DNA from 3 places in the Streptomyces sp. NPDC004051 genome. Region 1 is predicted to be linked to each of the others. Evidence: riboswitches for the same ligand, from Rfam matches in the RefSeq annotation. Region 1 holds a riboswitch; each other region holds the start of a gene.
The links. A riboswitch is a leader RNA that binds a small molecule or an ion and turns the genes downstream of it on or off. The one in region 1 is predicted to bind cyclic di-AMP.
Positions count from the first base shown of each region.

Region 2: another riboswitch for cyclic di-AMP. It lies ahead of ACWEQO_RS18990 (M23 family metallopeptidase); the one in region 1 lies ahead of ACWEQO_RS17415 (transglycosylase family protein).
Region 3: another riboswitch for cyclic di-AMP. It lies ahead of ACWEQO_RS25695 (M23 family metallopeptidase); the one in region 1 lies ahead of ACWEQO_RS17415 (transglycosylase family protein).

Region 1 is NZ_JBSGHG010000014.1:96,724-107,049, reverse strand. It holds gene ACWEQO_RS17460 (DNRLRE domain-containing protein) at 1-31, shown strand, start outside; gene ACWEQO_RS17455 (hypothetical protein) at 944-1,330, shown strand; gene ACWEQO_RS17450 (DUF397 domain-containing protein) at 1,510-1,716, opposite strand; gene ACWEQO_RS17445 (helix-turn-helix domain-containing protein) at 1,725-2,561, opposite strand; gene ACWEQO_RS17440 (ATP-binding protein) at 2,792-3,211, shown strand; gene ACWEQO_RS17435 (SurA N-terminal domain-containing protein) at 3,403-4,047, shown strand; gene ACWEQO_RS17430 (nucleoside triphosphate pyrophosphohydrolase) at 4,132-5,136, shown strand; gene ACWEQO_RS17425 (cytochrome P450 family protein) at 5,199-6,479, shown strand; gene ACWEQO_RS17420 (transglycosylase family protein) at 6,815-7,807, shown strand; cyclic di-AMP (ydaO/yuaA leader) riboswitch at 8,013-8,180, shown strand; gene ACWEQO_RS17415 (transglycosylase family protein) at 8,184-8,981, shown strand; gene eno (phosphopyruvate hydratase) at 9,345-10,326, shown strand, end outside.
Region 2 is NZ_JBSGHG010000016.1:131,916-142,241, forward strand. It holds gene ACWEQO_RS18970 (roadblock/LC7 domain-containing protein) at 1-87, opposite strand, end outside; gene ACWEQO_RS18975 (ATP-binding protein) at 150-2,042, opposite strand; gene ACWEQO_RS18980 (MBL fold metallo-hydrolase) at 2,730-3,965, opposite strand; gene ACWEQO_RS18985 (SGNH/GDSL hydrolase family protein) at 4,161-4,946, opposite strand; gene ACWEQO_RS18990 (M23 family metallopeptidase) at 5,183-6,127, opposite strand; cyclic di-AMP (ydaO/yuaA leader) riboswitch at 6,132-6,294, opposite strand; gene ACWEQO_RS18995 (tyrosine-protein phosphatase) at 6,758-7,555, shown strand; gene ACWEQO_RS19000 (DUF6126 family protein) at 7,575-7,697, opposite strand; gene ACWEQO_RS19005 (helix-turn-helix domain-containing protein) at 7,694-8,317, opposite strand; gene ACWEQO_RS19010 (aspartate aminotransferase family protein) at 8,428-9,843, opposite strand; partial or broken gene ispG (flavodoxin-dependent (E)-4-hydroxy-3-methylbut-2-enyl-diphosphate synthase) at 9,928-10,326, opposite strand, start outside.
Region 3 is NZ_JBSGHG010000029.1:73,485-83,810, forward strand. It holds gene ACWEQO_RS25680 (cation:proton antiporter) at 1-734, opposite strand, end outside; gene ACWEQO_RS25685 (dihydrofolate reductase family protein) at 1,061-2,194, shown strand; tRNA gene ACWEQO_RS25690 (tRNA-Met) at 2,307-2,380, shown strand; cyclic di-AMP (ydaO/yuaA leader) riboswitch at 2,675-2,832, shown strand; gene ACWEQO_RS25695 (M23 family metallopeptidase) at 2,844-3,878, shown strand; gene ACWEQO_RS25700 (PrsW family intramembrane metalloprotease) at 3,960-5,348, opposite strand; gene trmB (tRNA (guanosine(46)-N7)-methyltransferase TrmB) at 5,401-6,258, opposite strand; gene lhgO (L-2-hydroxyglutarate oxidase) at 6,296-7,579, opposite strand; gene ACWEQO_RS25715 (MFS transporter) at 7,677-9,101, opposite strand; gene ACWEQO_RS25720 (asparagine synthase-related protein) at 9,817-10,326, shown strand, end outside.

The DNA of each region.
Region 1 (10,326 bases):
AGTCAGCCACTGGAGGAGAATCTCACGCTGACAGCGCGGGTGGTCGAATCTTGGTGAGCCACTTGTCGCGGCTCGCAGAAGGCCCTCAGCGGGAACGGCGCCGACGAGTTCGACGAGGTCGGTGTGGAGTCCGCGGCAGGTGGGGACTCACCCAAGAAGATCGATAGCAGGCAGGGTGCGGGGCTTCACTGAAGCCCCGCACCCGTGGAGAGATGACGGTGGATTCGATGAAAAACCTGGGAATCGCACTAGTGATCACGGGGATAGCCGTAGCCGGTATTGCTCGCCTTATGGAATCAAGATTCCAGCGGGAGTCCGAGGTGACAGTAGGAGTGGCGCTCAAATTTGCGGTGACTTACGCCGCGTGCACGATCTCGGTCGTGGTCGGCTTGGTAATCGCTGGGTGACCGGGGCGAGTTGCTTTGTCGGCCGGTTCGGTTGGATCCGAGGAATGATGGTCCGGCCTCGGTTTCGTGAGTCCTGGAAGCCAGGCTTATGTCCTGGCCCGGAGAGGAGTCGCGAGGAGTGTCGGCACCCCCTCGGGCCCGGTACCGACTGCTCCACCGCGCCGGCCTGCGGACGGCTCGGCTGGCGTGGCCTCCGTTCGAGGTCGATCCGCACCGGCTGGAGCAGGCGGTGAGCGCTGTACGCCTGCTCCTTCCGTGCTGTCCCCATTACGGCTTTGGTGGCGACGGCCGACGGTTCGGTATGTAAAGGAAAGGGCAGGTTGGCATAAAGCGCGACCGAAGAGCATTCAAACGGTGGGATTTTGTGTTACATGTGAGGCGGTATTTGGCTTCCGTGCCATTGGTCGTGGCGCACGGCTCGGCTGGATATCAAGATAAATTCAGTGTCCCTGTATATAGGGTTTTCTGGGAGCGTATCGATGTATCGACGTCATCGTGACGAGCTTCACGCCCCTCTGGCGCCAGCCACTTCGAATGTGATTGCAATCACAGCTCGAGAATTAGTCGCCCTCGTTGGAGTTTTTGAACATTCCCATGCTCAGATTTCCGAATTGAGCGACGCGAGTGGAGAGACGATCGCCAATGCCAGCGGGTTGACTCTGGTGCCGTCGCTTTATGCGAGAGTCGGGCTGGCGTCGATCCGAGGTGTTCGTGATATCCCCTTGCTTGTCGATGAGATTGGCCTGCTTGAGGCTGCGGTGATCAACCTGGAGTCGTACGAGGGGAATGAGGTCGTACTGGTAGTCGGCTATGAGCTGTTGGATAACTTTGCGAACCGTGAGAGGAATGCTTGTCCTCTGTGCCGCAAACATGGAGTCTTGGCCTTCGCCGATGAGGCCGGGGATACGACTCAGGTTCCTTGAGGGGTTTCGGGGCGGGCGCGGGGTCCTGGGCGCACCAAGCGGACCTCGTCGCCGTCTTCGGCCGTGCCCGCGCTCTCTCCGTCCTCTGGCTCCGGGAATCGGTCCGCGACTGCGACCCACGGCGTGTGGCGCAACCTGTTGAATAGGTTCATGGGGCCGGCGCGCTCGTCCCTGACTGGTCAGTTGTCGAGTCCGGCCCTCGTCGAACGGCCCTCACTCTTGAGGGCTTCGACGAAGGTGCTGAAGGCGTCGGCCGGGAAGGCGAGGGTGGCCCCGGACGGGGCCTTTGAGTCGCGGACGGCTATGTGGGTGGGGGAGTTCGCTATCTCGACACACTCGTTGCCGTCACCCGGGCCCGAGTAGGACGACTTCCGCCAGGTGTCCATGGGGTTCCTCACAACTCCTTCGCCAGCCTGTGGACGAATTCACGCGACTGTTCGGGTTCGAGTGACGCGGCCTCCACCTTACGGAAACTCGTTCGGTAGGTGTTGAGCTGAGCCTCGGAATCGATGAAGGCCGAGCCGTGCAGCGCGTCGCGGACCACGGTGTCGAGCTTGAGCAGGGGGCCGCCCACGTACGTCATCGTGCTTGAGGCGCTGGCGAAGCCGTCCAGGTCGAAGGGGATGACGCGCACGGTGATGTGGTCCGCTTCGGAGAGTTCGAGGAGCCGGGTGAGCTGGGCCCTTGAGGTGGCACGGTCGCTGACTCTGATCCGGAGTGCCGCCTCATGGATCACCGCTTCGTACGGGATGGTGAACTCCTGGCGCTCCCTCCGGTGCTGGATGCGCAACTCGACTTCCTCGGGGGTCAGTTCCGGCAGTCTGGACGAGAAGACGGCACGCGCGTAGTCCTCCGTCTGCAGCAGGCCCGGTACGTACAGGACCGCCACATGGCGCAGGAACCGCGCGTGGTGCTCCAGTTCGGACAAGTCCAGGAATGGCGTGGGGAGGCGGCCCCGGTACTCCTCCCACCAGCCGCGCGTCCGATCGGTGGCCATCGTCGCCAGGGCGTCGATGAACTCCTTGTCGGTGCAGGCGTAGTGGGAGGCGAGGCGACGGAGGCGCTGCTCGCTCACGCCTGCGAGCGCGGACTCGATGTGGGTGATCTGGGCGGGGCTCACGCCGAGCAGCCCGGCTGCCTGGCGGGAGTTGAGGCCCGCGGTCTCACGGAGTCTGCGCAGTTCGGTTGCCAGTCGCATCTGGCGTGCCGTTGGTTCGCGCCTCTTCACCATGGTCCGGCTCCCTGACGTGCTTGTGGACGCGACTCGTTCGGCGTCAGATTACGCGACCGGCTTGCCGCGTCCCTAAATTTAGATCTACCGTCAGTGACGCGATGCACACGCTGCGGCATTCCGGGGCTCCGGAAGTGCACCGCTCCGTCCTGCCATGACGGCTGCGGCGATGCCACCGCCCGCACACCGCTGCAGAGCACGACCCCTCACCCGACGACAGGAGCTGACCCATGTCCGGAACCGGCACCACGGCCGACCCCTGGGAGTACTGCCTCTACATCCCCAACGATCCCCGCGCCGTCACGATCAGCCGCCGGACCCTCCGGCTGATCCTCACCATGCACGGCCTGATCCGTCTCGTCGACACCGCCGAACTGCTCGCCGCCGAGCTGGTCTCCAACGCCGTGCGGCACACCAAGGGACCCGCCGCCCTGCGGGTGCGGTGGGCGGCGGGGGTGTTGCGGATCGGGGCGTGGGACGCGGACCCCGCGCCGCCGGAGCCGCCGGTGCCGTTGGAACGGGTCGTGGACCTGGAGGAGGGGCGCGGGCTGGCGTTGGTCAAGGCCTACGCCGATCTGTGGGGATGGCAGCCGCTGGCGAGGGAGGGCAACCGGGGCAAGGTCGTCTGGTGCGAGCTGGCCGCCGCCTGACCGGTGGGGCGGTGCGTCACCGGCAGCGCCGCCACGGATCGCGGGCCGCCTCGCCCGGCGAGCGGGGCGGCGGTGCTCGAAGTCGCGGTGAATCGTTGGTCGAATGGGTTGGCCAGAGCCCGGCCGCTGCCTACTATCGATCACCGCAGGACTTTGTGCACCGCCGCACAAGCTCTCCTCAGGAGGTTTCCTTGCATCGCCGTCGTCGCACCGCGCTCCTCCTCACCGCCGCCCTCACGATGGCGGCCCCCCTGCTCACGGCCTGCGGGAACGACGCGCATCCCGGCGCGGCGGCCGTCGTGGGCGGACAGCGGATCACGGTGTCGCAGCTGGAGGACCGGGTCGGAGAGATCCGCGCGGCCCAGCAGGAGGCGGTGCCGGAGGCCCAGTACGAGCAGGCCGTCGCCCGCACCGGCAGCCTCACCCGCGACACCCTGCACAGCATGGTCCTGGACCGTGTGCTGGAGCGTGCCGCGCGCGACGCCGGGGTGAGCGTCACCCCCAAGGAGGTCCAGGGGATGCGGGCCGGCCTGGAGCAGCAGGCCGGCGGAGCCGAGGCGCTGGAGGCGGCCTGGCTGCAGCAGTACGGCATCCCGCCGCGGCGCCTCGACGACAACCTCCGCCTCCAGGTCCAGGCGCAGAAGCTCGCCCGGCAGCTCGGCACCGACACCAGCCGGCCCGAGTTCTGGCAGGCCCTGTCCGAGGCGAGCAGGAAGCTCGACGTCGACCTCAACCCGCGCTACGGCACCTGGGACGACGAGAAGAGCAGCCGCGTCGACGCCAGGACCCCGTGGGTCCGGGACGTCACGGTGGACGGAAGCCAGCCGATCGCCTGAGGCGGCAGGCCTACTGTCACACCGCGCCGGTTCCCCTGTGGACAACTTTCTGGGGCCGGCGAGGCCGTGGGTTAGTTTCGGACCGTGAACGCAACCAGTCCCGCAGCCCCCTCCGCCGCGCCGCCCGGCCGCGTCGTCCTGCTCACCACCAGCCACCGCGTCGCGCCCGGCCTGCTGTCCTGGCCCGCCTGGCAGGCCCTGCACGCGGCCGACCGGGTGCTGTGCGCGGACGGCGCCCATCCTCAGCTGCCGTACCTGCGGGAGGCGGGCATAGCCGTCGAGGAAGCGGCACCGGCCGCCCAGGACCTGGTCGAGGCCTGCGCCGGCGGGCGGACCGTGGTCGTCGTGGCGACGGGCGAGGGCGAGCCCGCTCTGACCGACGGCCTGGCCCGCCTCGCGGGCACCGGCCGCGTCCGGATGCCGGAGCTGGAGCTGCTGCCCGCCTCCTACGACCTGCCGGGCGCCCGCCTGCTCGACCTCGTCCAGGTCATGGACCGCATCCGCGCCGAGTGCCCCTGGTCGTCACTGCAGACCCACAAGGGCCTGGCCAAGTACGGCATCGAGGAGGCGTACGAACTCGTCGAGGCGATCGAGGAGGGCGACCGGGACGAACTGCGCGAGGAACTGGGCGACGTCCTCCTCCAGGTCGTCTTCCACGCCCGGATCGCCGAGGAGCATCCGGAGGAGCCCTTCTCCGTCGACGACGTGGCCGGCGGCATCGTCGCCAAGCTCATCCACCGCCACCCCCATGTCTTCGGCGACGAGACGGCGACCACCCCCGAGGAGGTCAAGGCGCACTGGCTGCGCACCAAGGCCGTCGAGAAGCAGCGCACCTCGGTCACCGAGGGCATCCCCATGGGCCAGCCCGGCCTGGCCCTCGCCGCCAAACTGGCCTCCCGCGTCCGCACCGCGGGCCTGGACGTTTCCCTGCCCCGGGTCGAGGGCATCGGCTACGACCTGCTCGCCCTGGCGGTACGGGCCGAGGCGGAGGGCGTCGACCCGGAGGCGGCCCTGCGCGCGGCGGCCCGCGCGTACCGGGACGCGATACGGGCCGCGGAAGGGACCGGCGGGGAAGCAACGGGGGAGTAGGGGAGTAACCGGAGGAGCAAGGGGAGGGCCTTCGGGGAGAAGGGGGCGGATACCGTCGGGGTGTGACCGACCAGCACCAGCCCCAGCCCGAGAGCACCGCCCCCGAACTCTTCACCTGGGAGTTCGCGAGCAACCCGTACCCCGCCTACGCCTGGCTGCGCGAGCACGCGCCCGTGCACCGGACGCGGCTGCCCAGCGGGGTGGAGGCCTGGCTGGTCACCCGGTACGCCGACGCCCGGCAGACCCTTGCCGACCCCCGTCTCTCCAAGAACCCGGCGCACCACGACGAGCCCGCCCACGCCAAGGGGAAGACCGGCATTCCCGGTGAGCGCAAGGCCGAGCTGATGACGCACCTGCTCAACATCGACCCGCCGGACCACACCCGGCTGCGCAGACTGGTCAGCAAGGCGTTCACACCGCGCCGCGTCGCCGAGTTCGAGTCCCGGGTGCAGGAGCTCACCGACGGGCTCATCGACCGGTTCGCGGAGCGCGGCTCCGCCGACCTCATCCACGAGTTCGCCTTCCCGCTCCCCATCTACGCCATCTGCGACCTGCTCGGCGTCCCCCGGGAGGACCAGGACGACTTCCGGGACTGGGCGGGCATGATGATTCGGCATCAGGGCGGACCCCGGGGAGGGGTCGCCCGGTCGGTGAAGAAGATGCGCGGCTACCTCGCCGACCTCATCCACCGCAAGCGCGAGGCACTGCCCGCCGAACCCGCCCCCGGCGAGGACCTCATCTCCGGCCTGATCCGCGCCTCCGACCACGGTGAGCACCTCACCGAGAACGAGGCCGCCGCCATGGCGTTCATCCTGCTGTTCGCCGGTTTCGAGACCACCGTCAACCTCATCGGCAACGGCACCTACGCCCTGCTCACCCACCCCGAGCAGCGCGAGCGCCTGCAAGCCTCGCTCGCCGCCGGGGAGCGCGGGCTGCTGGAGACCGGCGTGGAGGAACTCCTGCGCTACGACGGGCCCGTGGAGCTGGCCACCTGGCGGTTCGCCACCGAGGCGCTCACCCTCGGCGGGCAGCACATCGCGGCCGGGGACCCGGTCCTCGTCGTCCTGGCCGCCGCGGACCGCGACCCGGAGCGGTTCGCCGATCCCGACGTGCTCGACCTCGCCCGGCGGGACAACCAGCACCTGGGGTACGGCCACGGCATCCACTACTGCCTGGGCGCCCCGCTGGCCCGGCTGGAGGGCCAGACCGCGCTCGCCACGCTGCTGACCCGACTGCCGGACCTCAGGCTCGCGTCGGATCCGGCCGAACTGCGCTGGCGCGGCGGGCTCATCATGCGCGGACTGCGGACCCTGCCGGTGGAATTCAGCCCATGGCCGAAGTGACTTACTGAACGGTCACCGGATGTCTGCCGTAGCAACCCGCCGGACGGACCCGTGAAGGCCACCGGGTTGCCGCAGAAGTGGCTTTTGCGCATCCTCCGTACGCCTCTGAAGTGACGGTCGGGACCCCTTCGGGCACGGTCCGTCGCACCGTCGTCGGGGCAGTGCGGACATGACGTTCGGTCAGCTCTGTGATCTTCATGTGATCTGCGCGGCATGAACTTGTGACAAGCGATTGTCTGCGGCTACGTTCACCCATCAAGCACGGCGCCTCGGTTGCACAGCTGCGCAGTTCGACTCGCCGTGCGGGTAACTGTTGTCCTGCGAAAGGTCTCCGCATGCTCTCCGGGAACGGTCGTCACCGTCGCCCCCGCCAGGCTCCGGCTTTTGTCGTCGCTGCCGGAGTGACCGGCTCAGCCATCGCGATTCCGCTCCTCGGGGCCAGTGGCGCCAGCGCGGCCGAGGGTGTGACCTGGGACCGGGTCGCGGAGTGCGAGTCCGGCGGCTCGTGGAGTCAGAACTCCGGCAACGGCTACTACGGCGGCCTGCAGTTGACCCAGGCGGACTGGGAGAAGTACGGCGGCCTCGACTACGCGTCCAGCGCCGACCAGGCCAGCCGCGGCCAGCAGATAGCCGTGGCCGAGAAGATCCTCGCCGACCAGGGGGTCGGCGCGTGGCAGGCCTGCGGCCTGCTGTCGGGCCTGGGTGGCGACCTGGGCAAGGCCGGCGCCGACACCGGCGCGGGCGGCGGCTCGTCGTACGACTCGTCCGGTACCGGAAGCTCCGCCACCCCGGCGCCCTCGCAGTCCGCCGGTGCTTCTTCGGGCAACAAGGGCAACGGCGGCGACAAGGGCATCGAGGTCGGTAAGGGCCAGAAGGCGGACGAAGCGCCCGAGTCCGACGGTTCGGGCATCGAGCCCGGCGCCTCCCCCTCCGCTTCCGCTTCCCCCTCCGCCAAGGGGGGCGATTCGGGCAAGTCGGGACAGAAGGCGGGCTCTTCGGATGCGTCCGCGAGTGAGGCCCCCACCGGCCGCCACCGTGGCGCCAGTGCCGAGGAAGAGGTGCGTGAGGACCGTGAGTCCGGAAGCTCCGGCCGGCACGCCTCGCGCGGCGGCCTCGGCCTCTCGCGCGGCCTCGACGTCTCCTCCCCGGCCGACAGGGCCCCCGAGGGCACCGGAATCGGTCCCTCGATCGCCGTCGACTCCCTTGCGCTCGGCGGCGGGTGGCTCGCCCAGTACGGCGGGGGCGGCGCGGGGGCGGATGAGGCGGCGCCCAACCTCATCCTTCCCGGTCAGAGCCTTGCGTTCGGATTCGGATCGGACGAAGGCTGACATTCGAAGAGGCGTGTCGATGGCGGCAGTTGAGGTCGGGTTTCGCGCTGAATGTCCGTTATAAAGGCGATGAGAGATAGGTCTCAGAAGCCCTGATCGTCTTTGATTATCCGCCGTGCGCGTGTCTACCGTCAGGACCGCTCGCCACCGCGGGCCCCGGCTGCCGCCACGCCGAATCCTGCCAGTGGCAGCACGGGAACACTCGTCGCGTCATGCGCCGTAGGCAGGAGCGGGGGAACCAAGGTAGGTGCCGCATCCGGTGATTGACGCCGGATCGGCTAGGGGTGAAGCCGTGTCCCGTGAGGGACGCGGCCGGGCAACTCAACCGGCCCGAACCCGACAGCTCACCTCGTAGGCGTCGGTGAGGGGATCTTCCATGCTGTTTTCCGGCAAGGGCAAGCACCGTCGTCCGTCCAAGGCCACCCGGGTCATCGCCGTCGCAGGCGTCACCGGTGCCGCCGTCGCCGCCCCGCTGATGGCGGCCGGCAACGCTTCCGCCGCCACCGCCTCCGAGTGGGACACCGTCGCCCAGTGCGAGTCCGGTGGCAACTGGTCCATCAACACCGGCAACGGCTACTACGGCGGCCTGCAGTTCTCCGCTTCCACCTGGGCCGGCTACGGCGGCACGCAGTACGCCGCCACCGCCGACCGGGCCAGCAAGGCCCAGCAGATCGAGATAGCCGAGAAGGTCCTCGCGGGCCAGGGCAAGGGCGCCTGGCCGGTCTGCGGCAAGGGCCTGTCCAACGCCGCCTACGCCGGCGGCGGCTCCGGCAACCAGAGCGCCGGGAACCAGAACAGCGGTTCCTCGCAGAGCACCCAGCAGCAGAACACCCAGAAGCAGAACACCCAGAAGCAGAGCACCCAGGAACAGAGCACCCGGAAGCAGAGCGCCCAGAAGCAGAGCACCGGCTCCGCCCCCGAGCGCTCCACCGAGCAGAAGGCCTCCCGCTCCGACGAGCGTCCGGCCGCCGCGAAGAAGACCGTCACCACCCCGACCGGCGAGAAGGTCGAGAAGGGCGACGGCGAGTACAAGGTGGTCAAGGGCGACACCCTCAGCTCGATCGCCGCGGAGCACGACGTCAAGGGCGGCTGGAACAAGCTGTTCGAGCTGAACGACGACATCGTCGAGGACGCCGACCTCATCTACCCGGGTCAGCAGCTGCACCTGAAGTAAGGTGCGGCCGCAGGTCCAGGGGGCTCCGTCCCCACGGAGCCCCTCCCCTCCCCGTCCCCACGGGGTCTCCCCCGCCCCGGTGCGTGTTCCCCGTACGCGCCGGGGCGGGGCTTTTCCGTACGCGGCGGGTCCTCGCCGGCGTCCGGTGTCCGGTGTTCGGCGTCTGGTGTCCGGTGCCGGCCGACGGGCACGAGGGGGTTCCGGTTTCCGGGCCCGTCTTTGTTCCGTTCGGAAACAATTTACTCTCGGTTCCGTCCGAGAGGCGGCCGACCGGATGGCCGATCGCCCGGAGCCGGATAGGCTCGGTCCCGCAGGGTCCCCGTGGCCCGGCTGATCCACGTCACATCCATGAAGGAGATGCTCGTGCCGTCCATCGACGTCGTCGTAGCCCGGGAAATCCTGGACTCCCGAGGCAACCCCACCGTCGAGGTCGAGGTCGGCCTCGACGACGGCAGCACGGGTCGTGCCGCCGTTCCGTCCGGTGCCTCCACCGGCGCCTTCGAGGCCATCGAACTCCGTGACGGCGACCCCGACCGTTACCAGGGCAAGGGAGTCGAGAAGGCCGTCCTGGCCGTCATCGAGCAGATCGGCCCGGAGCTGGTCGGCTACGACGCCACCGAGCAGCGCCTGATCGACCAGGCGATGTTCGACCTGGACGCCACCGACAACAAGGGCTCCCTCGGCGCCAACGCCATCCTCGGCGTCTCCCTGGCCGTCGCCCACGCCGCCTCCGAGGCCAGCGACCTGCCCCTCTTCCGCTACCTGGGCGGACCCAACGCGCACCTGCTGCCGGTGCCGATGATGAACATCCTCAACGGCGGCTCGCACGCGGACTCCAATGTGGACATCCAGGAGTTCATGATCGCCCCGATCGGCGCGGAGTCCTTCTCCGAGGCCCTGCGCTGGGGCACCGAGGTCTACCACACCCTGAAGAAGGTGCTGAAGAGCCGCGGCCTGTCCACCGGCCTCGGCGACGAGGGCGGCTTCGCCCCGAACCTCGGCTCCAACCGCGAGGCCCTCGACCTCATCCTCGAGGCCATCAAGGAAGCCGGTTACGCCCCGGGCGAGCAGATCGCCCTCGCGCTCGACGTGGCCGCCTCCGAGTTCTACAAGGACGGCTCGTACGTCTTCGAGGGCAAGGAGCGCTCCGCCGCCGAGATGACGGAGTACTACGCCGAGCTGGTCGAGGCGTACCCGCTGGTCTCCATCGAGGACCCGCTGTTCGAGGACGACTGGGACGGCTGGAAGGCCCTCACCGACAAGCTCGGCGACAAGGTCCAGATCGTCGGCGACGACCTGTTCGTCACCAACCCGGAGCGCCTGGCCCGCGGCATCGAGGAGGGCT
Region 2 (10,326 bases), on a different contig from region 1:
ACTCGACGTGTGCGGCACCCGTTGTACGAGGCCGCTCATCAGCCAGTCGAGATCGGACACGTGGGCGGTCGGCGCATCGCTCGCCATGGTGGATCGACTCCTTGGGGTACGAAGGTCTGCGGGAGCGGTGGGGGCGGGTGCGGGCGTGCTCATCCGGCGGGCGCGCTCCCGTCGTCCCGGGTGGTGTGGTCGGTAGGGGGCGCCGGCACCCCGTCATGGGCGCCGCGCGTTTCCCGGGACACCGCGGGCACGTGGTGCGCTTCCACGGGGTGGAACTGCACGGGGTGGGGTTCCACGGGCCGGGTCGGCAGCATGGGCGCCGTGGGACGGCCCACCGTGTGCTCGCCGGGGTTGTCGGTGCGGCCCGGGTCGTCGCGCCCCAGGGGGACGGCGTCGGTGGGCTGCTGGGTCTCGGCGAGGCTGACGCCCCGTTGGAAGGCCGCCATCAGATGGGGATCGTGACCGGCGACGTGTCCGGTCTCCTGACGCGGCGTGGGGCCGTCGCGGAGTTGGGGCACGAGGTGTTCCTGGGCGCGGCGGCGGGGCAGTCGGGGTCTGTCCACGGTGTCGCGCACCGTGCCGTCGCGCGGGGTGAGGGGGGCGGCTCCCGTCCCGTTCTCCGCGAGGGTCCGCCGGTCCTCGGGGTTGATGCCGGGCGTCGCCTCGGCCGGGTTGGCCCGTACCGCGCGGGCACCGCGCAGCGGCAGGGGTGGCGCCACTCCGTCGGGGGACTGCGGGGTCGCGGCGGGGGGCCGGTCGCGGCGGTGCGAGCGCGGTCCCGCGGCATGCGGCGCCGGGGTGCCGAGCGCCCCGGGCCCCGGCAGCGGACCGGGTCCCGGCAGCGGGACACCTCCGGGCGCGGGCACGGGGTGCTCGGGCCGGGGCGCCGGTCCGCCGCCGTACTCCGTGCCCGGCACGGCGTGGATCTCTCGCGGCTGTCCCGTGCCCGGCCCCGCGACCCACGGCTCCGCGCCCAGCAGTGACTGCGGCACGACGAGCACGGCCTGCACCCCGCCGTAGATGTTGCTCTGCAGCCTGACCTGGATGCCGTGGCGCTTCGCGAGCTGCGAGACCACGAACAGACCGATGCGTCCGTCGGCCAGCAGGCTGGCCACATTGACCTGGTCCGGGTCGGCGAGCAGGGCGTTCATCCGCTCCTGCTCGTCCACGGGCATGCCGAGTCCGCGGTCCTCGACCTCGACGGCGAGCCCGGAGGTGACGAGGCCGGCGCGGAGCAGCACCTGGGTGTGCGGGGCGGAGTACAGCGTGGCGTTCTCGACGAGTTCGGCCAGCAGGTGGATGACGTCGGCGACCGCGTGTCCGCGCAGGGTGCCGTCGATCGGCGGGACGAGTTTGACCCGCGAGTACTGCTCGACCTCGGCGATGGCGGAGCGCAGCACCTCGGTCATGGGGACGGGGTTGCTCCACTGCCGCCGGGAGACGGCCCCGCCGAGCACGGCGAGGTTCTCGGCGTGGCGGCGGATGCGGGTGGCGAGATGGTCGACGTGGAAGAGGCCCTTGAGCAGGTCGGGGTCCTCGATCTCGTTCTCCATCTCGTCGAGGAGGGAGATCTCGCGGTGCACCAGGGACTGCAGGCGCCGGGCCAGGTTGACGAACACCTCGAGTTTCTGTTCGCTGCCCGCCTGGCTGGAGAGCTGGGAGGCCTGCACGACGGCGGTGACGGCGCCGTCGTGCGCCCGGGACAAATCGGCGGCGAGCAGGTCGAAGTCGTCGGCGTTCTCCGGCGTCCTGTCGCGCTGCGCCCGGGGCGGCGGGCCCTCCCCCCGGCGCAGGGCGTCCACCAGGCCGCCCAGGTCGGCCTCGCGCCGGGCCGTGCTCCGGCGCAGGCTCTCCACCCGCTCTTGCACGGAGCGGGCGGCGCGGTCGGCGGCCACGGTGGCGACGACGATGCCGGCGAGGGCCACCGACCCGGCGCCGCCGAGCACGATCCACAGCGGGGCGCCGTGCCGCACCCCGGTGGAGCGGACCGTGAACAGCACGGCCGCGCAGGCGCTGAGGGCGACCGCGACGGGCGGCAGCACGGCGAGCCTCAGCAGTTGGGACCGTATCTGCGTCTCGGGGAGCGCGGGGGCGGGCCGGGAGGGCGGGCGTCCGTGCCGTCCGCCCTCCCGCCGGTCCGTGCGGGAGGCCGGGGCCCGGGAACCGGGCCCCGGTGTCCTCGCACCGGTACCGGTCCGTCGGTTCCGGGTGCCGGTCGCGCCCGAGACGCCGGCCGGGCCCGGCCGGCGGGGCCCCTCGCCCCGTCTGCTCCCTCGTCCGCCTTCTGCCTGCACGTACCGGTCCCCGCTCCCTGATCCGATCTGGTGGACATGGCCCCGGGACGCGATGCGCCCGACCGACACTCACCGTAGTCACCAGCGCATCACGTGCGGTGGCCAGTTGACAAACTTGCCCGGACAGCGTCCCGCTCTGGTATGAGCCTTCGTACGACAGACCGATGAACCCGTCAGGCAGTCACCCGGAAACGGTCGTCACTCGATCCGACCTGGTCAGAAGCGGTCATGAATACATGCCGAGGGCCGGGGAGCCCACGGCTCCCCGGCCCTCGTTTCCTCCGGCATCCACTCACCCGGGCCACCGCGACGGCCACGACCCCTCCGCCGCAGCGGCCCTCGGAGTTCCTTCACCCCCGAGGAGGGTCCGCGAAATTCTCACTCTCCGTAGCAACAGAGGCCATGACTTCCGGGCTCGCGGACTCCTGCCCCACGTCACTCCTCTCCCACCAGGTCCAGGTCCTCGTGGGAGGAGGCGGAGGGGTCCGTGAGGGGGTCGGGCAGCGGCCACTTGTGGTTCGGGACGTGCCCCACCTCCCGCCACCACGTCTTCGCCGGCAGCTCTCCCGCGGGCTCGAACGGCAGGCCCGGGACGGGGAAGGCCGCGGGCTGACCGACCGCGTCGGCGGCCGCCATCGTCCACTCGCCGGGCTCCGCCCAGGGGTGCGGCGCCAGGTTGAAGGTGCCCCAGTGGATCGGCAGGAGGACACCGTCCGGGCGGCCTCTCTGCAGGTCCAGATGGGCCTGGACGCCTTCGGCCGGATTCATGTGGATCTCGGGCCAGGAACCGGGTCCCGGGACGGGGTCCAGCCGGTCCTTGGGCCAGAAGTCCGAGTACGCGCCGATCTGGATCATCGTCGCGTCGAACGGTCCGTGGTCGGCGCCGATGTCCTTGAAGCCGTCGAAGTAGCCGGTGTCGCCGCTGTGGTAGACGCGGTGCTCCGCACCCGCCACGACCCAGGAGGCCCACAGGGTGTGCTGGGTGTTGCGCAGCCCCCGGCCGCAGAAATGCCGGGCCGGGGTGGCCGTGAGAGTGAGCCCGCCGACCCGTGTCGCCTCGTGCCAGTCCAGTTCGCGCAGCCGGTCGGCGGACACGCCCCAGTGCTCCAGATGGGCGCCCACCCCGAGCGGCACGGCGAACAGCGTGTCCGTGCCGGCCAGCGCCTTGACGGTGGGCAGGTCCAGGTGGTCGTAGTGGTCGTGCGAGATCACCACGACGTCGACCGGGCCGAGCGCGGCCAGCGGCAGGGGCACCGGGTGCAGCCGCCGCGGCCCGACGAACGGGAACGGGGAGCAGCGCTCGCCCCACACGGGGTCGAACAGGACCCGCTGACCGTCGATCTCCGTGAGTACGCTGGAGTGGCCCATCCAGGTGAGACGCAGTCCGGTGGCCGGCGGGCGCGCCAGGTCGGCGAGGGTGGTGGAGTGCACCGGCACGGCGCCGCGCGGTGCGCGGTTGTGCCGGGTCTCCTTGTCGAAGTAGGTCTTCGCCAGGTCCCGGGTCGAGCCCTCGGAGCGGGGCCGGACGGGGCCCCCGGGGTTCTGGAACACCCCGTCCCGGTAGTGCGGGGACCTGCGGATGCGCGCCATGCGCTCACCGCTCGGGTCCGCGCCGAAGGCCGCGGGCCGCAGCGCACGGAGCCCGGAACTCCGGGGACGGAAACCGGCCACGATGCCTCCCAGCAGAGTCGGTCGGACATCCCATTATGTGCGGACCGGCCGGGACCGCGGCGGCGGACGGGACGGAACCGGCCGCCCGGGGGCGACGGGCCCGCCGGGCTCCGGCTCCCGGGACGGGGCGCGGGCGTCCGCCCCCGTGCCCCTCCCCCGTGTCCCGTGCCCGCCGCGTCCGCCCCCCTTCCGGCGTCAGGCCACCGAGGCGATCCGCACCTTGATGTCGTCCGGGGACAGCGTCCCCTTCGCCGTCACGTGGTCCCCCGACGACTCCCCGCGCAGCCGGCGCCCTATCCACGGCACCAGGTATTCGCGCGCCCATTGGACGTCGTCCCGTCGGACGTCGAGGTTGCCGCGCGGCGGCAGCGGGGGCCAGGGCTGCTCCGGGTCGGCCGGGACGTCCAGGCCGAGGGTCTGGCCCGCGCGGAGCGCCACGCGCGTGTGCCCCTCGGGCGACAGGTGGAGCCGGTCGGCGTCCCAGGCCCTGCGGTCCTGGACGCTCTTCAAGGACCACAGGTCGAGCACCGGGCAGCCGTACCGGTCGGCGACGGCCCGCACGTGCCCGTTGTAGGTGGCGATCTTGCCGCGCAGATGCTTGAGCAGGGGCACGCCCCGGGTGTCGAACCCCGTGGTCACCAGGACCGTGCCGGAGACCGCCGTGAGCGCGGCCACGGCCTGCTCGAAACGCTCGGCCACCTCGTCGGGGTCGGTGCCCGGGCGGAGGATGTCGTTGCCGCCCGCGCAGAAGGAGACCAGTGCGGGAGCCAGTTCGACGGCCCGCGGAATCTGGTCGGCCATGATCTGGTCGAGCAGTTTCCCGCGCACCGCGAGATTCGTGTACCGGAAGTCGCCTTCGGGGCGGCGGTCGGCGAGAAGTACGGCGAACCGGTCGGCCCAGCCGACGAACGCCCCGTCCGGGCCGGGGTCGCCGACGCCCTCGGTGAAGCTGTCCCCCACCGCCACGTACGACCCGATCACTGATGTGCTGTCACTCTTCGAATCGTCTGCCACGAGGGGACATGATTCCCTTTCGAATGTGACCTACGCGACCGTAGGAAGGGGTTGACGCGCGGTGAGATAAGCCACTCCCCGAGCATTGTCCCGTTCCGGAATAGCCCTGTTCGCAAGAACGTTGAAGGGCCGAAACGCGCCGAAGGCCGGACCCCGGGATCGGGGTCCGGCCTTCGGCGTGTGTCAGGCGGGTCGCCGCGGGGTCAGGCGAGGGAGACGCCCTTCGCATTGAGGTAGGCGACCGGGTCCACGTCCGAGCCGTAGTTCGGCGTGGTGCGGATCTCGAAGTGCAGGTGCGGGCCGGTCGAGTTGCCGGTGGACCCCGAGAGGCCGACCTGCTGGCCGCCGCTCACGCTCTGGCCGGCCGAGACGGACAGCGAGGACAGGTGGGCGTACTGGGCGTAGTGGCCGTCCTCGAGCCGGATGACGACCTGGTTGCCGTACGCACCGGCCCAGCCCGCGGAGACCACGGTGCCCGGGCCGACGGCCTTCAGGGAGGTGCCGGTCGGAATCGCGAAGTCGACACCGGTGTGGTAGCCGCTGGACCACATGCTGCCGGCCACCTTGTAGGCGGTGCCGGGGCCGCTGCCGGGCACCGGCGAGCTGTAACCGGAGGTGTTCGCGGCCTGGTTCGCGGTCGCGGCACCGGAGGAGGCCTTCGGCGCGGACTGCTTCGGCGCGGAGGACGGAGCGGACGACGAGGGCGGCCCCAGGGGACCGGCAGGGCCGGAGGAGGCCGACTTCTTCGGCGTGCTCGCCGCGGCCTTGCCGTCGACCGAGAGCTTCAGACCGGGGTGGATGAGCGACGGGTCGTCACCCACGACCTCCCGGTTGTCGGCGTAGAGCTGCTTCCAGCCGCCGTCGACGTTCTCGGACTCGGCGATCTTCGCCAGGTAGTCGCCGCCCTTCACTGTGTACGTGCGGGCGCCGTCGCTCTTGCCGCTGTCGGCCTTCTTGCCGTCAGTCTTCTTGTCGGCGACGGAGAACGACTGGACGGCCTTTTCCGGGGCCGCCTGCGCCGGGGCGGCGTTCGCGCCGGTGGCGCCGAGGAGCGGCAGTGCGAGCGCTGCGCCACCGGCGCCGGCGACGGCTATGGAACGGGTGAAACGCGCAGCGCGGGGACGGCGGTGCTTACCCTCTGCGGGCATGACGAATTCCTCTCCGGCGCCTACGAGGTGAGCTGTCGGGTTCGGACTGGAGATGCCCGGCCGCGTCGGGACGCGGCTTAACCCCGAGCCTGTTCCGGAGACCGGGACAGGCAGTGGTACCTGTGGGTCCCCCGCTCCTGCCGTACACGGGTCAGTGTGTGCGGGCTCCGGGCGGCGGCAGGATTAGGCGTCCGTCCGGATCGATGGCGAACGTAGGCGACCACGGCGCAAAGGGACAAGCGCGATGTTCCGAACGAAGGCCCTTTTCCGTGATCCATTCACCTGAATTCCGTCACCCAGAGTCGTCCCGGATTTCCCGCACTCCCCGGATTCCCTTACGGAACAACGGAATTAGGTGAGCATGGCGACAACACATCGTCACCGATATGACGATGCTCACCACGCGCCCCCCACCTCCCCTTCTTTCGGTGCACTTTGTGGCGAAAACTGCTAAACGGACATAACAACTTCAATCGCCCTATCGGGTGCGTTCTGCTCCGGTCGGCCGGTCGCCCCGGAACGCCCCCGTCGACCGGTCCGCGGACAACTCATTGCCCCCGACAGGCATGTCGTATCGTCGGGTGACACCCGCCGGCGCCTCCCCGTCGGCGGCGAGAGGGAGGGGCCCCAGTGACGCAGCACATCCCGTCGACCGAACCCGAGCTGACCGGAGTGCGGAACTTCCGCGATGTGGGCGGACTGCCGACCGTGGACGGCCGCCGGGTACGCCACGGCGTGCTGTTCCGCAGCGGCCACCTCGCCCACGCCACCGCGTCGGACGCCGCCTTCCTGTCCTCCCTGGGACTGCACACCGTCTTCGACTTCCGCAACGCGGCCGACCGGAAGCTGGACGGCCACGACATCGAACTGCCCGGCGTGCGCCAGGTGAACCTGCCGCTGAGCGACCCGGCCGACGGCGCACAGTTCTGGAAGATGGTCCGCGACGGCGACCTGGACCAGCTGCGCTCGATCCTCGCCGACGGCAAGGCGGCGGGCCGGATGATCGCCTCGTACCGCGTGCTCGTCAGGAAACGCACCGCCGAGCACTCCCAGGTGCTGCGCTCGCTCGCCGAGGAGAGCGTCCCCGCGCTGATGCACTGCGCGGCGGGCAAGGACCGCGCGGGCCTGTCGGTGGCGGTGACGCTGCTCGCCCTGGGGGTGGAGCGGGACGCGATCTTCGACGACTACCTCAAGTCCGGCGCCAAGCACCGCCGCTACCGGGTGCGTCGCAGCGGCAGCTCCGCCTCGGCCTACTCCCCCGAGGTCATGGAGCTGCTCGACCCCCTGTTCGACGCCCGCGCCGAATATCTGTCGGCGGCCCTGGAGACCATCGAGGAGACCTGGGGCGGCGTGGACCCCTACCTCGAGACGGCGCTCGGGCTCACCCCCGAGAACCGGGAGCGACTGCGCGAGCGCCTGCTCGAGTGAGGAACCCCTCGTCCGGTGACTACTGCTTGGCGCCCAGCGCGAACAGCAGGTAGATGAAGGCCGCGAAGAGGTGCCCCACCACGACGTAGACGAACAGCCTCACCCACAGGGCGCGAGGGAACTTCTCCTCCAGGTCTTTCATGACACATCTCCATGGGTGGGGCCCAGGCACAGGGCGGCCGTGGGACTCTGCAACAGGGTATGGACGAAGAGCAGCTCGACCCCGTCGGGGTCCTGAGCGGCGATACGGTGCGGGGTCAGCGAGTCGAAGTGCGCGCTGTCGCCCGGGGCCAGCCGGTGCAGCGCGTCCCCGAGGCGCAGCAGCAGCCGCCCCTTGAGGACGTACAGCCATTCCTCACCCGGGTGGACCCGCACGATGCCGCTCTGGGAGCCGTGGGGAACCTCGACCCGCAGGGCCTGCATCCCGCGCCCGGGGGAGCCGGCCTGGCGGTACGTCCAGCCGCCCGCGACGGTCGGCTCCGTGTCGGCGGCGCGCAGCACCGCGTCCTGGTCGGTGGTCGTCTCGCCGAGCAGTTCCGAGACGGTCGTACCGTAGATCCTGGCCAGGGAGAGCAGCATGGGCAGCGAGGGCTGGCGCTGCCCGGTCTCCAGCCGGGAGAGATGGGCGGGCGAGAGCCCCGCGTCGCGTGCCGCGGCCTCCAGGGTCAGGCCCGCCCGGCGGCGCAGCGCGCGCAGGTGCGGTGCGACCGCGGGAAGCGCGGCGGCCGGTTCGGCCGACGGATCGCTCTCGGGGGTGTGCATGACCCCATTCAGCAGCATTTTTGCCCGCGAGGCAAATTTCTTGCCTCGCGGGCAAAAAGAGGTGGGCGTTCACGCCCCGGCAGACATCGCGGCCGTACGGGGCCAGTGTCTCACCGGCCGACGACCGCCTGCTTCATCAGGGTCCTGCCGAACTCCCACAGCAGACCGCCGTCGTGGGCCTCGTCCATCACCGCCGTGAAGGCGCCCACGAACCGGTCCACGTCCCGCTCGTCGATGATCAGCGGCGGGATCAGTTTGATCACCTCCATGTGGTCGCCGGAGACCTGGGTGAGGATCCTGTGCCGCCGCAGCAGCGGCACGACCACCATCTGCGCGAAGAGCCCCTTGCGCGCGGCCTGCAGCGCGGCCCAGCGGCCGCGCAGCCTGAGCGACCGCGGCCGGCCGAACTCGATGCCGATCATCAGGCCCCGGCCGCGGACCTCGGCCAGCAGCTCGTACTTCCCGGTCAGTGCCGCGAGCCGGGACCGCAGCAGCTCCCCGGTGGCCCGGGCGTGCGCGACGAGGTGCTCGTTCTCCATGACCGACAGGACCGCGAGGCCCGCGGCCATCGCCTGGGCGTTGGCCCCGAAGCTGGCCGAGTGGACCAGCACCCGGTCCATCGACGAGTAGACCTTGCGGAAGATCCAGTCCTTGCCCAGCGTGGCTCCCACCGGCACATAGCCGCCGGAGAGCGCCTTGGCCACGCACACCAGGTCCGGCTCGACCCCCTCCTCGTGCTGGTAGGCGTAGAAGTCACCAGTCCGCCCGAGGCCGGTCTGCACCTCGTCGACGATCAGCAGCGCCTTGCGCCGGTGCAGCAGTTCCTGCGCGGCGCGCAGATAGCCGGGCGGGGCCTCGTACACGCCCTTGCCCTGGATCGGCTCCACGATGAGGGCGGCGACATCGCCCTCGGCCAGCTCCCGCTCCAGCGCGTCCAGGTCGCCGAGCGGTACCGCCGTGTCGGGCAGCAGCGGGGCGAAGCCGTCGCGGAAGCCGGACTCGCCGTTGACGGACAGGGAGCCGGTGGTCAGGCCGTGGAAGGCGTGCTCGCAGTACAGGACACGCGGTCTGCCGGTCACGTAGCGGGCGAACTTCAGCGCGCCCTCGACCGCCTCCGTGCCGCTGTTGCCGAAGAACACCCGGTCCAGGTGGGGGCTGTGCGCGAGCAGTCGCTCGGCCAGCAGACCGGGCAGCGGCTGGCAGTCGAAGCGGGTGAGGTCGGCGAGCGAGGCGTCGAGGACGTCGTGCAGCGCCTTGCGGACCACGGGGTGGTGGCGCCCCAGGCCCATCACCCCGAATCCGGCGAGCATGTCCAGGTGGTCGTTGCCGTCCGCGTCCCAGAAGTGGGCGCCCTCGGCCCGTTCGTAGACCTTGTCGAAGCCGATGGCGTGCAGCATGCGCGGGAGCTGGTGGTTGAGGTACCGGGTGTGCAGCTCGTAGCGTTCGGCTCCGCGCTCGGCCAGCAGCGCGCCGAGGTCGAACTCCCCGGCCGGCGACGGCTTCGACACGGACTCCGCGATGGTCATTGCGGTGACTCCTGTCGGTGCTGTGGTTGCTTCGGCGGCTCGTCGGAATCGTCACGCCCGGGCCCCCCTTCGGTTCCGTGCCCTTCAGCTCACGGTGACGGCCGGTTCGCCGGAGGCGGTGCCGTCCTTCTCCATCTGCTCGGCGATCCTCAGCGCCTCCTCGATCAGCGTCTCCACGATCTTCGACTCCGGCACCGTCTTGATCACCTCGCCCTTGACGAAGATCTGCCCCTTGCCGTTGCCGGAGGCCACCCCCAGATCCGCCTCCCGCGCCTCACCCGGCCCGTTCACCACACAGCCCATCACCGCCACCCGCAGCGGCACGTCCATGCCCTCCAGCCCCGCGGTCACCTCGTCCGCCAGCTTGTACACATCCACCTGCGCCCGCCCGCAGGACGAACACGAGACGATCTCCAGCCCCCGCTGCTTGAGGTTCAGCGACTCCAGGATCTGCAGCCCCACCTTGACCTCCTCGGCCGGCGG
Region 3 (10,326 bases), on a different contig from region 1:
GCGCCGATGGCGTCGACGACCCCGAGCACCTCGGAGACGCCCGCGACCAGGATCGCGGTGCCGAGGAAGGTGACGACCAGCAGCTCGTTGTCGCGCACCGCCAGCAGCCGGCCGAACAGCCGGCCGCCGAAGCGGGCGGCGACGGCGAGCACCATCAGGAAGCCGAACGCCTTGGCCGCCTGGAGCGCCATGTCCGTGAGGCCCCGGGCGTCGCTGAGAACGGGCTGCAGGGCGGCGAGATAGAGGGCGAGGAAGATGTCCTCGACGACGGTGACGCCGAGGATGAGGCGGGTCTCGGGCCGGCCGATGTGGCCCAGCTCGATCAGGATCTTCGTGACGATCGCCGAGGAGGAGATGCCCAGCACCCCGGCGAGCACCAGGGCCTCCCGCGCGCCCCAGCCGAGGGCGAACCCGAAGCCCAGTCCCGCGCCGACGTTGAGCAGCAGGTAGATGCCGCCGGCGGTGAGCAGCCGTCTGCCGCCCCGTCTCAGATCGTCGAGGTGGAACTCCAGCCCCAGGTAGAAGAGGAGCAGGACGAGACCGAGCGCCGAGAGCATCCCGAAGTCGTGCGCGTCCTCGACCAGGACCGGGCCCGGGGTGTGCGGGCCGAGCAGGATGCCGGCGAGCATGAACAGGGGGATGGTCGGCAGTCCGATCCGGCTGCCGAGGCGGGCGAGGAACGCGGCGGCGAGGAAGGCGCCGCCCATGGCGAGCAGTGTGTCGGCATGTCCCACGGGCCACCGCCTTCCACAGCACGGGAACGGAGCGTGATCTCATCGACTGAGCCGAGTGGGGGCCGCTCCTTCGCGTCGATGGGGGTTCTTCGCCATACAGAGCCGCGGGCGGTGCGTCGGGGACCACAGAGGGGTCCGGGAGCCACTTGTCGCCTTCCCACGCTCACATCCGGCCCCACGCGACGACCATCCGTGGCACCACTCATGTCTGAGGGAGGGCGACACCCACGTGGGCCCCGGCCCGGCCCACGATCCGCTTGTCAGACTTGAGTCAGTTCAGTGGTCCGCGGCCCCGCGGTCCCGACCCCGTCCCCAGGAGCGCGTCGATGCCCCACCCGTACGTCCTGCTGTCCGCCGCCGTCTCCCTGGACGGCTACCTCGACGACACCGGCCCCGAGCGGCTGCTGCTGTCCGGTCCGGCCGACTTCGACCGGGTCGACGAGGTGCGGGCGTCGGTCGACGCGATCCTGATCGGCGCCGGCACGATCCGCGCCGACAACCCCCGCCTGCTGGTCAACTCGCCCGAGCGGCGGGCCGCCCGGGTCGCCGAGGGCCGGCCCGAGTACCCGCTGAAGGTCAGCGTCAGCGGCTCCGGCGACCTGGACCCGACGGCGCGGTTCTGGCACACCGGCGGCGAGAAGGTCCTCTACACGACCGACGAGGGCGCCGAACGCGCCCACGCGCACGGCCTCGCCACCGACGTCGTACCGCTCGGCGCCGCACTCGACTGGCGGCGGCTCCTCACGCACCTGTACGACGTGTACGGCGTCCGGCGGCTCATGGTGGAGGGCGGCGGCCTGATCCACACCCAGCTCCTCACCCAGGGCCTCGCCGACGAGCTCCAGCTGGTCCTCGCCCCGCTCTTCGTCGGCGACCCGGACGCCGCCCGCCTCTTCGGCCCCGGCGCCTATCAGGGCGGCCGGCTGCGGCTGCTGGAGACCCGCCCGGTCGGCGACGTCGTCCTCATGCGCTACGAGCCCACCGCCCCCGGCGCCGGCCCGCTCCCCGTCGCCGCCGACCACCACTGGCTGGCCCTCGCCTGCGAACTGGCGGCCCTGTGCCCGCCGTCGGAGACGGCCTTCAGCGTGGGCGCGGTGGTGGTCGCGGCCGACGGCACCGAACTGGCCCGCGGCCACTCCCGGGAGGGCGGCGACCCGCTGGTGCACGCCGAGGAGGCCGCCCTCGCCAAGACCGACCCCACGGATCCACGGCTCACGACCGCCACCGTGTACTCCAGCCTGGAGCCCTGCGCGCGCCGCGCCTCGCGCCCGGCGCCCTGCGCTCGGCTGATCCTGGACGCGGGGGTGCGGCGGGTGGTCACCGCCTGGCGGGAGCCGGACACCTTCGTGGCGGACGCCGACGGCAGCGGGGTGCTGGCCTCCGGGGGCGCCCGGGTCGTCGTACTGCCCGAGCACGAGGAGGCGGCCACGGCGCCGAACGGCCATCTGGTCGGCCGGTGACGAGACGACGGCGGTGACGGCGGCGGCGATGGCGAAGGCGGTGGCGGCGACGGCGAGGCGATGAGGAGTGTGCGGAGTGTCCCCCGCATGCCGTATGCTGGTGACACAACGACGCGGGGTGGAGCAGCTCGGTAGCTCGCTGGGCTCATAACCCAGAGGTCGCAGGTTCAAATCCTGTCCCCGCTACTGAAGGCCGAGGGCCGGAATCCGAAAGGGTTCCGGCCCTCGGTCGTTCTCGGCTTCCGCGCCGCTGTCACGCCAGGTGATCGGGTCGGCGCGCTGCGCATAACAACTGATAAACCGTCAGTTTCAATGTGACGCGTGAGGCATGGTCAACTCGCCCGACTTTGCCCGACCGTGGCGCTTAAGTCCGCGTGGAAATCGTTAACGATCAAGAGGAACGGCTTGGAATCCGGCCCCCACCTCTATTAACGTTCGATAACGCAGCGCGGTCGTCCCAGCCGTCACACGAGTCGGCTCCGTGCGCATGCGCCGAATCCCGTAAGGGAACCGGGGAACCAACATCTTGGGGTGAATCGCGTGGACGCCCCCGTGGAGACACGGAGCGTGTACGCGCGTAGGAGACCTTCCTGCTCCGAACCCGTCAGCTAACCCGGTAGGCGAGAAGGAAGGAAAGGAGTACGCCCAGGTGGCGTCGAACCGGCCTGCTCCCGAGGCCCCCTTCATGCCGAGCCAGTACGACGGCGACCCCTTCGTCTACGGCGGTGCCCGCCCCGACGAGGGCCCCTTCGAGGAGTGGAACCCCACCGAGGAGTCCGTCCGCCCCGTGCGCGGCCGGCACCGTGTCGGCAAGCAGCGCGGCGGAGGTCTCGCCCGCAGCTCCACGGTCCTGGGCGTCGGCGTCATAGCGGCGGTCGCCGGTGGCGGCATGGCCAGCGCCCAGACCGGCAAGCCGCCGGTCTCGATCTCGATGCCGGACCTTCCCTCTGTCGGTTCCCTCATCGCCGACGAGGAAACCCCCGCGGGCTCCGCCACCGCGCTCAGTGACATCGGTACGGTCGCCGACGAGGTCACTGAGCAGGGCGGCTCCGACGCCGGCGAGGCGCTGCACGCCCGGATCATGGCCCAGGTCGAGCAGCAGCAGAGCCAGGCCGAGGACAAGGCCGCCGCCGAGGCCGCCGCCGCCGCGGAGCAGGAGGCCAAGGAGAAGGCCGCCGCCGCGAAGAAGGAGGCGGAGGAGAAGGCCGCCGAGGAGAAGCGGAAGGCGGAGGAGGAGGCCAAGCAGAAGGCCGAGGCCGAGCGCCTCGCCGAGCTGGCCCGGCAGTACGCGCTGCCCACCTCCTCGTACACCATTTCCTCGACCTTCGGTCAGGCCGGCGCCTACTGGGCCTCCGGCCAGCACACCGGCCTGGACTTCGCCGCCCCCACGGGCACGCTGATCAAGGCGGTCCACACCGGCACGATCACCTCCGCCGGGTGGGACGGCTCCTACGGCTACAAGACCGTGCTGACGCTCGACGACGGCACCGAGATCTGGTACGCCCACCAGTCCTCCATCAACGTCAGCGTCGGCCAGCAGGTCAACACCGGCGACGTGATCGGCCGCGTCGGCTCCACCGGCAACTCCACCGGCGCCCACCTCCACCTGGAGGTCCACACCGCCGGCTCCGGCGCGGGCATCGACCCGCTGGCCTGGCTCCAGTCCAAGGGCCTCACCGTCTGAGACGACCACAGCCCCGGCAGTTCTGACGACGACCCCCCGACGTCAGGGCTGCCGGTCAGGCGTTTTCAGGGGCGGTACGTCTCAGGGGCGGTACGGGTACGCGTACGGGTTCGGCCGGTACGCGGAATGCCCGAGGTGGGCGGGACGCGCGGGGTACGGGGCATACGAGAGGGCCGTCGCGCCGTGCACGCCGTACACGCCGTACGCGCCGTGCACCGGCCAGAGCGGCACGGGCGGCGCGGTGGCGCGGGCCGCGTGCTCCAGGGCCGGGCGGGCCGCGTCGCGGCGGCGCCACAGCTCCCGCAGCAGCTCCCCCTCCCGCGCGGCGAAGTCCGTGCCCACGCGGCCGCGGCGCGCCCGGTGCCGCAGGAACGCCAGGGACGTCGCGTACGCCTCGTACCGCACCACCGTCCGGGCCGCCTCCCGGCCCCCGTGCCGGCGCGCGTACCGCCGGGCGAGGCGCCGGGCCCGCATCGAGCCGAGGGCGAACGGCTGGGCCGGGCTCAGCCAGCCGGCGGCGACGTACACGGGCAGTTCCGTGCGCACGGTCCGCAGCTCGCGTTGCCGCGTCCACACCACCAGCCAGGTCAGCAGGCCGAACGACGGCACCATGAACGCCCCGTACACGGCGAAGAAGCCGTACTCGCCGAGGACCGAGGAGCCGTTCCACAGCGCGTGCATGCCCATCGCGAGCAGCAGACCGCCCAGCGGCGGCAGGACGCGCCACCGGCGCCGACGTTCGACGGCGAGCGCGGCGATGCCGAAGCCGATGCCGGTGAGCACGGTGAAGAGCGGGTGCGCGAACGGCGACATGACGACGCGGACGAAGAAGGTCGCCGCGGTGACGGAGGAGACACCGCTGCCGCCGGTGAGCTGGTCGGTGCCGAAGGCGTTGCCCAGGTAGAGGATGTTCTCGGTGAAGGCGAAGCCGGTGGCGGCGACCCCGGCCGTCACCACGCCGTCGAGGATCCCGGTGAAGTCGCGTCTGCGGAAGAGGAAGACCAGCAGGACGGCGGCGGCCTTCGCCGACTCCTCCACGACGGGGGCTATGACGGTCGCGCCGAGGGTGTCGGCGCGGGACGGGTCCGCCGTCTCCGTCGCTATCCACTGGGTGGCGAAGCTGTTGGCGACGATCGCCATCAGCGCGGCGGCGCAGGCGCCCCACGCGAAGGAGAAGACGAGGTTGCGCCAGGGGCCCGGCGCGACCCGGTCCAGCCAGCGGAAGGCGGCGATGAGCAGCGGCACCGGGAGGACGGCGAGGCCGAGACCGACCAGGAAGCCCTCCGTGCCGGTCTGCTCGCGGACCAGAGCCAGGATGACCAGGCCGGAGAGCGAGAGGAGGGCGATCAGCGCCCCGTGGCGCACCCAGGGCCGCTGCCACCAGTGCACGTGCTTCGGGGCTCGTCCGGGCGGCCCGGCGGGGGGTGCCACCGCGTCGGGCCGCGTCGGGTACGGACGGCTGGTGTCCACGGCATTGACCCTAACGAGGGAAGGGCGCTGCCCGCAGGTACGCCGGATGGGCTCAGGGGCCGGTGGGGGGTTGCCCGGTGGGTCGGTCACCGGGCCGGTCGTCGTGCGGTACGCGGCGGAAGAGCAGGTCGTTCACCACATGGCCCTTCTCCAGCCCCTGTCCCTCGAAACGGGTCAGCGGGCGGAACTCCGGACGCGGCGCGAAACCGCCGTCGGCCACGGTGTTCTCGAAGGCGGGATGCGCGGTCAGCACCTCGAGCATCTGCCGGGCGTACGGCTCCCAGTCGGTGGCGCAGTGCACGACCGCGCCCGGTGCCAGCCGGGTCGCGGCGAGGGTGAGGAAGTCGGGCTGGATCAGCCGGCGCTTGTGGTGCCGCTTCTTGGGCCAGGGGTCGGGGAAGAAGACGCGCAGCCCGCTCAGGGAGTCGGGGGTGAGCATCTCGCGGAGCAGGATGATCGCGTCGCCGTTGCCGACCCGCACGTTGTCCAGACCGTGCTGCTCGGCGAGGTTGAGCAGGTGCCCCTGACCGGGTGTGTGGACGTCCACGGCGAGGATGTTGGTGCCGGGGTCGGCGGCGGCCATCCGCACGGTGGCCTCACCCATGCCGAAGCCGATCTCGAGGACGACGGGGCGGTCGTTGCCGAAGAAGTCGGCGAGGTCGAGCCGGCGCCCGTCGACGTCGAAGCCCCACCGGTGCCACAGCCGCTGCAGCGCGTCCGCCTGCCCGGCGGTGACCCGGCTCCGGCGCGGCTGGAAACTCCGGATCCGCCGCTCGAAGTGCGATCCGGCGGGATCGGCCTTCGGCCCGTCGGGGAAGCGGGGCTCCCCCTTCTCCCGGGTACGGCGGATCGACACACCGGGCGCGTGCTCGGTGTGCGGGGCTGCGGGGGTGTTCAAGGAGTCAGACACAGTGCTCTCGATTTTACGGCGGTCCGCACGGCGGCCCTCAGGGCGACTCCGCGGCCGCGCCGGGGCCCTGCCGCCCCGGGCCGGCCAGGGCGGCCAGCGCTCGGCGGGCGATCTCCCGGCCGATGGGCAGGGACGCCGTCGCGGCGGGGGAGGGGGCGTTGAGCACGTGGACCGCGCGGGGGGCCTCCCGGATCAGGAAGTCGTCGGCCAGGGTGCCGTCCCGCAGGACGGCCTGCGCCCGCACGCCGGCCGGGGCGGGGACCAGGTCGGCCTCCCGGACCGCGGGCAGGAGCCGGCGGACCGCCTCGGTGAAGGCCCGCCGGGACAGGGAGCGGTGCAGCTCGCCCGCGCCGTGCCGCCAGTGGCGGCGGGCCAGGCGCCGGGAGCCCGGCCAGGCCAGGGTGGCGGCCAGCTCGCGCGGGCGGACCGTGCGCCGGTCGTAGCCCTCGCGGGCCGGTGCCGGTACGGCGTTGGGGCCGACGTGGACGCCGCCGTGGACGCCGCGCGTGAGGTGGACGCCGAGGAACGGGAAGGCCGGGTCGGGCACCGGGTAGACCAGGCCGCGGACCAGCTCCGGCCGGGTCAGCTCGTAGTACTCGCCGCGGAACGGCACGATGCGCATGCCGGGATCGTCACCGGTGAGGCGGGCGATCTCGTCGCAGTACAGCCCGGCGCAGTTCACCAGGACCCGGCCGCGCACGACGTCCCCGGCGGCGGTCAGGACCGCGACGCCCCGCTCCGGGCGGCGGTCGACGCGGACCACCCGCGCGCCGTAGCGGATCTCCGCGCCGGACGCCTCCGCCAGGCGGTGGGCCACCGCCGCGAAGTCGCAGACACCGGTGGCGCCGACGTGGAGGGCGGCCAGGCCCTCGACCTCCGGCTCGTACTCGGCGATCTGCGTCGCGCCCAGTTCGCGGACCGTCAGCCCGTTCTCCCGGCCGCGCTGGGCCAGGGCGTGCAGACGGGGCAGTTCGTTCCGGTCGGTGGCGACGATCAGCTTGCCCGTCACGGCGTGCGGGACGCCGTACTCCGCGCAGAACTTGACCATCTCCGCCGCCCCCCGCACCGCGTACCGCGCCTTGAGGGAGCCGGGGCGGTAATAGATGCCGCTGTGGATGACGCCGCTGTTGCGGCCCGTCTGGTGCCGGGCGGGGCCGGGCTCCTTCTCCAGCACCGTGACCCGCGTGCCCGGCGCCGCACGGGTGATCGCGTACGCCGTCGACAGGCCGACGACGCCGCCGCCGATCACCAGCACGTCGCAGTCGTACGACGGCCGCACCGCGCGGACCACTCGCACCACCTCCCGCTCCCGATAGTGCACCACGCCACTGACAACGCCCGTGCACCCGGAAGCGACGGGGCCGCCGGGGCCTCGGGCCCCGTCGAGGCGGGTCCGGCGGCCCGGGCGGGCGGGGTGCTCAGGCGGGTGTCATCAGCAGCGGCCGGGCCCGCTCGCGCAGCTCGACCACGCGGGGTTCGTCGCCGTAGGGCTCCAGGCGGTGCAGGAGGTCCTTGACGTACTCGGTGGTGCGGGCGGACGAGATGCGGCCGGCCACCTCCACCGCGCGCACCCCCTGCTCGCAGGCGGCGTCCAGGTTGCCCGACTCCAGTTCGGCGACGGCCGAGACGACGAGCCGCAGGCCGTGCGAGCGCACGAACTCCTCCGTCGGACGCGACAGCGCCTGCTCGGTGAAACGGCGGACCTGGCGGGGCGCCTTCAGATCGCGGTAGCACTCCGCGGCGTCGGCCGCGAACCGGTCGTAGGAGTAGAAGCCGAGCCAGCCCGGGTCGCTGTCGCCGGGGCGGGAACGTTCCAGCCAGCCCTCGGCCGACTTCAGGGCCGCGCCGGCCGCCGGGGCGTCACCCGCGCGTGCGTGCGCGCGCGCCTCCACGAGCCGAAAGAAGCTCATGGTGCGGGCCGTGGCCAGGCCGCGGTTGCGCTCCAGCGCGGCCTGGGCGAGATCGACGCCCTCGTCGCCGAAGCCGCGGTAGGTGGCCTGGAGGGACATGGAGGCCAGGACGTATCCCCCCAGGGGGACGTCGGCCGCCGCCCGGGCCAGCCGCAGGGCCTGGATGTAGTAGCGCTGGGCGGCCTCCTGCTGGCCGGTGTCGAAGGCCATCCAGCCGGCGAGCCGGGTGAGTTCGGCGGACGCGCCGAACAGGGCGCGGCCGACGTCGTCGGCGTAGGAGCCCAGCAGCAGCGGCGCCGCCTCCACCCGCAGGCACTCGGGGACCATCGAGGAACGCCAGTCGCCGCCGCCGTACTTGGAGTCCCAGCGCCGCGCGTCCTCGGCGGCCTCGCGCAGTTTGCGCACATCGCTGTGGCCGACCTTGGCCGGCGCGGCCGAGCCCTCCGCAGGGCTCACCTCGCGCGCGACCGAACTGTCGGCCGGGGTTATCAGCCAGCGCGAGGCGGGCGTGGCGTACGCGCTCACCGCGAACGATCCGGCGAGCGACTGCCAGATGCCGCCGGACCCCGCTCTGCGGCCGGCCAGGTCCAGCCGGTACAGCTCGGTGGCGGACTTCACCGCCTGTCCGACGTCCCGGGGGAAGGCGAGCCCCACTTCGGGCGCGGGATCCGCGTCCGCCAGGCCGATCTCGTGGAGCGGCACCGGGCGGCCGAGTTTCTGGCCGATGGCGGCGGCGATCAGGTGCGGCGCCGTGCCCTGTGGCACCATCCCCTTCGACACCCAGCGCGCCACCGACGTCTTGTCGTAGCGCAAGGTCAATCCGCGTTGGGCGCCAAGGTCGTTGACGCGCCGCGCGAGGCCCGCGTTGGAGATTCCCGCGAGGGCGAGAACGGTGCCGAGTTTTTCGTTCGGCCCGCGTTGCTCCCTGGACATGCGCCACCCCTCGACACAGACGGCTGCCGCTCTGGCATAACCCGGCGGCATTCGTAAACCCAGCGTAGTTCGCCGCATCCCAAGCGTTAAGGGGCATTCTTCCGGATGGCGGGATTGTGGTCCGTACTGAAGTGCGGGTCCGATACGCGCGGTTGCGGCATGCTCCCGGCGTGTGGCCGTGCGCCCGTGTGTGCGCTCTCCTCCGGCCATGGCGGGAACGGTTCCATGGTGGAGCGTGGGTCGGCCCGCTGTACTGGATCCAGCGGGCTGGGGGACACCGCCGCCTTCATCCCCGCGGGCGGCGGAGACGGTCCGGGAGGCGCACTCCGCCTCCCGGACCGTGCGACCGCCCGGCGGTGCGCAGAGCCTGTACGGAGCGTGTTCGAGGTTGCCCCCGCATCTCCGAATTGGCTGAAAATCGACCCCCTCGTTCGAGGGCTTTCACCGTCTCTATCCTGGCAGTTGAGGGCGCGTTGGAGGTTTTTGGGGCGCGTTGGGGGGCGCATTCGCGTCGCGCCGACGGGGTGGTCGCGCGGCCGCAGTCGGACGATCTCCTTGCGTCGGGCGGACGTTCGGAGCGGGGTGGGTGTATCCGCCGGGGCGCATTCGAGGGAGCACATGCGGCACCGGCATCCCTCTCGAGGGTCTCCTTCATGGCAGCATGGACAACCGGTGCGCACGGCGCACCGGTTGTCCACAGCCTGTGGAGGCGTCGATGCGGTGGTTGGTGGGATGGAGCAGCACCGCCGCGGGTGCCCCGGCGTTCGGCTCCGCCGGCGCCACCGGGTCCGACGGCGGGACCGTGCAGCCGGTGGGTTCGCAACCGCTGTGGGGCGACCCCGATCCGCTGTGGGCGGTCGGTGACTGGCGCCCCGACGAGGTGCGGGTGGTGTCCGCCGACGCCGAGACCCGGATCGCCGTCCTCGGCACCTGCGGCGCCACCGACGAGCAGCTGCGCGTCGCCCTGTTCGCCGCGCGCGGCGGCGCGCTCCGCCATCTGACCGCCTGGCCGGGCAGCTACACCGCCGTCGTGCGGGTGGGCCGCCGGATCACCGTCTGCGGCGACCTCGCGGGCGCCCGGCCGGTGTTCCACACCCCCTGGGAGGGCGGCACGGCGTTCGCGACCGCCGCGCTCCCGCTCGCCGACCTCGTCGAGGCCAACCTCGACTTCGGCCACCTCGCCGCGCTCCTCGCCGCCCCCGACGTACCGGCCGCGCTGTACGAC